Regions from separate parts of the Paenibacillus sp. FSL H8-0175 genome, predicted to be linked through region 1. Evidence: predicted binding sites of a transcription regulator. Region 1 holds the regulator's gene; the other holds the start of a gene.
The links. Region 1 encodes Rex, which represses fermentation and respiration genes when NADH is low (regulators of the CRP and FNR family bind a similar motif). Its sites were predicted from a motif close to TTGTGAAATATTTCACAA; they were not measured.

Region 1 (3,201 bases):
CAGAATCAGAACTGACCCCAGGAGGATCCATTTTTTCCTTTTCTTCAAGGTACAGCTCCCTTTCTAGTAATATATCTTTTTTGATTATATAACACACCCGCGCGTTTATCCAAAATTTCATAATTTTCTAGCTTTCCCAGCCTTAAAAATACACAAAAGGCCGCAACTTTTGCTAAAAGCAAAAAGTCACAGCCTATTATTTATTCGTTATTCTCCAGACTTAACGCTTCAATAAACCTTCGAAGGCTTCTTGCGCTTTACGCCGGATAGCTTCCTCATCCAGGGTTAAGCATTGTCCATGCTTGATGACCTGTTTACCATTCACCCACACATGCTCAACATCCTTAGCGCTAGCAGAGTAAACTGCATGAGACAACAGATCTGTGTGTGGCAGCAAATGCGGCTGATCGATATCAATAGCAATGAAATCTGCTTTCATCCCTCCAGCAAGTCTGCCTACATTATTTAAAAAGATGGACTGCGCGCCATATTCTGTAGCCATACGCAGAGCTTCTGGAGCAGGGACAGCCGTTGGATCACCGCTGACACCCTTATGAATGAGAGCTGCAAGCCGCATCTCTTCAAACATATCCAAGTTATTGTTGCTTGCCGCGCCATCCGTGCCAAGAGACACCTTCACACCAGCTTTTAGAAGATCAGTAACCCGAGCCACTCCGCTAGCCAGCTTCAAATTACTGCCCGGATTATGAGATACACCCACATTATGGCGAGCCAAGATCTCAATCTCTTCATCATTTAAATGAACACCATGTGCAACTATCGAGGGACGTGTGAACATTCCAAGCTTCTCTAAGTGAGCTACAGGACGCAACCCGTAATCCGCCACATTTTGTTCCACTTCACGTTTCGTTTCGGACATATGCGTATGCATTGGTAAATCCAGATCATGCGCTGCCTGCACGAACTTAACCAGGAAGTCAGGAGGGCAAGTATAAGGGGCGTGTGGCGAGATCATAGTAGTAATTCTACCGTCAGCCTTTCCATGCCAGTTACGGGCAAAAGAAATCGCTTCCGCAAGCTTGTGATTCTGTACATCCTCTGGACATAACCCGATCACACCACGCATCAATACGGAACGGATACCTGATAACTCAGCTACCTCGGCTACTCGGTCCATATGATCATACATATCGAGGAAGGTCGTAGTTCCACCCTTCAGCATTTCCAATACAGATAAGGAGGTTCCCCAGTATACATCATCACCGGTGAACTTTTCCTCCATTGGCCACATCTTCTCCTGAAGCCACACTTGTAGCGCTAAATCATCTCCATATCCACGCAGCAAAGACATCGCCGCATGACCGTGTGTGTTTACAAGTCCAGGCATGAACAGCAGACGGCTGCCATCAACCACTTGCACTCCAGCTTCCATCTGAGGCTCTTCTTTTCCTATGTAAGTGATTAAATCATCTTCAATAGTCATATATCCACTCAGAACCGGCTCATCCGTTCCCGGAGTCAGAAAATACCCGCCCTTAATTATCGTTTTATTGTTGTTCATGTTCACTTTCTTCCTTTCCATCCCGCAAGTAATAAGCAAGACTTTGCAGATCAGTTGTAAAATCAGCTGCATGCACCCGGATATTCGGTGGTGTCTTCAGAATCACAGGGGCAAAGTTCAAAATCGCTTCAATCCCAGAAGAAATGAGGATATCTGCTACATTTTGAGCTTCTGAATCAGGTACGGTAATAATGGCAATGCGAATACCTTGCTCACGAATTGTGCTGCCTAGTTCATCCATCGGTTGCACAGTAAGTGAGTTGATCTTACGTCCAACCTTAGGAGCGTACGAATCAAATATAGCCGTGATTTTCATAGTATCTTTGAGATATGCATTGTAATTAGACAAGGCATGTCCGAGATTACCTGCTCCAACTAAAGCTACATTAAGCTGTTGATCCAGCTTCAGGATATGACGGATTTTCTCAATAAGATACGTTACATCATAGCCGATACCTTTTCTGCCGAAGTCACCAAAATATGCTAAATCCTTACGAATCTGTGCGGGATTAAGATCAAGCTTTTGCCCAAGTTCCTGAGAGGAAACTGTTAATATTTCGCGATTCTGGAGATCATTCAAAAAACGCAAGTACACAGGCAGTCTGCGAACAACGGCTTCTGATATTTTATCCGATTTCATATTTTTCCTCCTAAAAATAGTAATGTTCTTGTGAAAATCCATATTCAAACGTCTACCTCTCCTTATTAAGGACGGTACTGTAACACACCGCCCTTAAGGATAAGGAGGAGCTAAACTGAAGACGAGCGTTTTAAGAAGCGCCGCCATCCTCTAGCCATTCCGCTATGCGTGGGACCATTTGATCAGTAAGCATATGCTCCATTTTGGGACCAGGCAATGAATAAAGGAAATACTTCCCGTAATGAGATTCAATAACCCTTGTATCATAAACAATAACTATTCCGCGATCCTGCGCCGTGCGAACCAGTCTTCCGAATCCCTGCTTAAAACGAATAACCGCTTGAGGAACAGATAATTTCATGAACGGATTCTTCTTCTGGGCCTGTAATAACTCCGACTTCGCTTCCGCCAACGGGTGATTCGGCGGTTGAAATGGAAGTCTCACGATGGCCAGGCAAGTCAGTGCTTCACCTGGAATATCTACACCTTCCCAGAAGCTGCTCGTCCCCAGCAATACGGATGCTGCACTGTCCTGAAAGCGGCGGATCAGCTTGCTCCGGCTGCCACCTTCCACGCCTTGACCAAGCACCGTAATCTCTTGTGAGGCTAAAGCCTCTTTAAGCGGATCATATACCTGACGCAGCATTTTATAAGAAGTAAACAGAACCAGCATCCGCCCACGTGTTGTTTTAGCAGCTTCCGATAATGACTGTACGAGTGTATCGACAAATCGAGCATCGCCCACACTGCCCTTCACACTAGGAAAATCACGCGGTATAACTAGCAGTGCCTGCTCGCGATATTTAAAGGGAGATGGAAGGAGTGAGGTCATTAGACGTCCCTCTTCTGCAGCTTCGTTAAGTCCGAGATTATCAATCATAAATTGAAAAGATTTATCTACAGATAGCGTCGCCGAGGTAAGCACGATGCTTTTTTTCTTATCGAAGAACAACTCTTTAAGCTGGATGCTAACATCCACAGGGACGGCATACAGCTGTAGGGATTTGCTACGGTAATTTCCATTTGCCTCCAGCCAATA
Region 2 (3,201 bases), 2.0 Mb from region 1:
GCTGTAGATTATAGGCCGAGGGTGCCAATCTGGCATAAGAGAACATTTCCTCTAATTCATTCTGAGGGATGATAACCCCTTCCACAAAATTCATAGCGGATCTGCGTGACTGAATCAAGTCTGTAAAAGCGCTCATAAGTATTCCTCCGTTGTGTATGTATTCGGTTGTAAAATATCAACACCTGATATTTGTAAATGAACTAACTAAATGTTACTAACTCAAAATAACACAGCTTAAAAAATTCGTCAATGATAAAATTTATTGAAGTTAATCTTGAACACCCTGTTGTCAAAAAATAGGACATAAATTAGGATATTAGGATATGTAGAAACACAGTGGATGAAAGGGTGGATAAATTGATTAATAGTAGAGAACAATTGATGATAGATTTGCAAAGAATCGAAGAGAATGACTACGAGCTTAGAAGTGGAGAGGACATAAAGGATTATGTGAAGTTGATGCTTGAGCATATAGGAGATCCCGAGCCTGTACTGCGTGATGAATTGATTTATTCCACATTCTACAAATGGATTAATGAGAAACATTGGTTTAATGATGCGGAGCTTCGTGAACTGCTGTGGATACTTCTTGACGAGCAGCATCTTTTTTATCACATTGGGAATAAAGAAGATCTGACGGTGTATACAAGAACATTTTCTGTATTGGTTGTTGCTCTTATTCTCCAGAGGCATAGGGAAATGGCTATATTGGATAGCTCTGAATTTATAAAGGTGAAGCAGGGTTTGATTCGTTATTATGAGGAAGAACGGGACTTAAGAGGTTATATGGAAAAAGAAGGCTGGGCACACGCAGCAGCCCATGGCGCCGACGCCTTGGATGAGCTGGTTTTATGCTCGGAGAGTGATGCCGCGGTGCGGGAAGAGGTTCTGGCAGTTATTCAAAAGATGCTTTATAACGATCAATACATATTCAGGGACGAAGAAGATGAAAGGATTGCTACTATTATAGTTACAATCATCGATCATCATTTACTTCCACAGCAGTCTATAACCGATTGGATTCTCAACTTGGCGCAATGTGGCAGTTGGCCTAGAAGCCACAGCCAGTACGTTAATCGAATAAATACAAAGAACTTCCTGCGTTCTCTTTATTTCAGGTTACTTCTAACAGAGAAGAATATGGACATTGTGGATGTTTTATTGAAAACTGAGAAGAATTTGAATGAATTTGTACATTAATTCACTCAAACGGTTTTAATTAACACTAGTAATTTAAATAATTTATTATAATGTAATAAAAATCACAAATTTTTATGGAAATTCAAAAACTTTGTGACATTTATAACTTGATAAGTGCTATAATAGAAATATGGCGTTAAAAGTTCTTATGTTTTTCATTACTATTAAGCAGCAAAGCTTATTGCAGAGGAGATTTGGATATGTCAGAATCAATCACTCAAACACAACCTGAACAAGAATCACCAAAAGTAGCTGTTAGCAAGGAACAAATGGATGTTCTAGAACAGCTCTTGAAACCAGAAGTTCAGGAATCATTAACAGTCTTGGTGGAACAGCTGCCAAAATTAACTGAGCTTGTTGGCGTGCTTACAAAGTCCTATGACTTTGTGCAAACTGTCGCAGCGGATGATGTCTTGAAAAGTGATACGGTAAGTGCAATTAAAGAACTTGCTGAACCTGTAGTGCATTCCGCGAAGAATATGGCAGCTACAGTGATCGAAGCAAAAGATCGTGCGAATGAAAGTAACGAAGTTATTGGTCTTTTTGGTCTTATGAAGTTGTTGAAAGATCCACAAGCGCAAAAGCTTTTCCGTTTCGTAAATGCATACCTTCAAGTTGCTGGAGAACGCAGTAAGCAGAAATAATCATTTTCATATCTTATACGTAAGGGACGGAGGAAACATCATGTCTAAACATATTGTCATTCTAGGAGCAGGTTATGGTGGTCTACTAAGCGCCTTAACCGTACGCAAATATCTCAAAAAAGATGAAGCTAAAATTACTGTAGTTAATCAGTATCCTACACACCAAATCATTACAGAATTGCATCGTCTTGCAGCAGGTAATGTTGCAGAGGGTGCTGTAGCTATGCCTCTAACTAAGCTTTTCGCAGGGAAAGATATTGACCTGAAAATCGCGAAGGTTAATTCATTTTCTGTGGAGAACAAACAAATTGTTCTTTCTGATGGTGTGACACTTACTTATGATGCGCTTGTTGTAGGTCTTGGCAGCACTACAGCTTATTTTGGCATTCCAGGGCTTGAACAATACAGTATGGTATTGAAATCAGCTGCAGATGCTAACAAAATTCATCAACATATTGAAGATCGTATTCGTGAATATGCGAAATCGAAAAATGAAGCAGATGCAAACATCCTGATCGGTGGCGGCGGCTTAACAGGTGTTGAGCTTGTTGGTGAAATCGCGGATGTATTGCCTACACTTACTAAAAAATATGGCGTTGATCCTAAAGAAATTAAGCTAATGCTCGTTGAAGCAGGTCCTAAAATCCTTCCAGTATTGCCAGATGCATTAATCGAACGTGCTGTAGCAAGCTTGGAGAAACGTGGTGTTCAATTCCTGACAGGTCTTCCTGTTACGAATGTAGAAGGCAATGCGATTGACTTGAAAGACGGTCAAAAAATTATTGCTAACACATTTGTATGGACTGGTGGCGTACAAGGAAATCCACTCATCGGCGAATCGGGTCTTGAAGTTAACCGAGGTCGTGCAACGGTGAATGAATTCTTGCAATCCACTTCCCACAAAGATGTATTCGTTGCTGGTGACAGCGCGGTGGTCTTTGCAGAAGATGGACGTCCTTACCCTCCAACTGCGCAAATTGCTTGGCAAATGGGTGAATTGATCGGATACAATCTGTATGCCTTCTTGAAAAATAAATCGTTTGAAAGCTTTAGCCCAATCAACTCTGGTACACTTGCTAGCTTAGGCCGTAAAGACGGTGTTGCCATCGTTGGTGCAAGTTCTACTCCGTTAAAAGGCTTGCCTGCAACTCTAATGAAGGAAGCAAGTAATATCCGTTACTTGTCCCACATTAAAGGATTGTTCAGCCTAGCTTACTAATATAGTTTAACCCTAAACCCTGCTCAAATCTGAGCGGGGTTTTTGTTATTGTTTTTTTAGTGAAATGTTTGCATTATTGATGTTTCACAGTAGGCTGTATTCATTGTATTTGATATAATAGATTGGGTTATATTAACA

Region 2: the regulator Rex is predicted to act here: its motif matches at 1,251-1,268, upstream of MHH46_RS11580 (DUF1641 domain-containing protein).

The regions. Positions count from the first base shown of each region.
Region 1 is NZ_CP150299.1:4,737,322-4,740,522, forward strand. It holds gene MHH46_RS21090 (amidohydrolase) at 221-1,522, opposite strand; gene MHH46_RS21095 (redox-sensing transcriptional repressor Rex) at 1,509-2,162, opposite strand; gene dinG (ATP-dependent DNA helicase DinG) at 2,293-3,201, opposite strand, start outside.
Region 2 is NZ_CP150299.1:2,695,341-2,698,541, forward strand. It holds gene MHH46_RS11570 (nitroreductase family protein) at 1-136, opposite strand, end outside; gene MHH46_RS11575 (DUF2785 domain-containing protein) at 358-1,200, shown strand; gene MHH46_RS11580 (DUF1641 domain-containing protein) at 1,401-1,844, shown strand; gene MHH46_RS11585 (NAD(P)/FAD-dependent oxidoreductase) at 1,885-3,063, shown strand.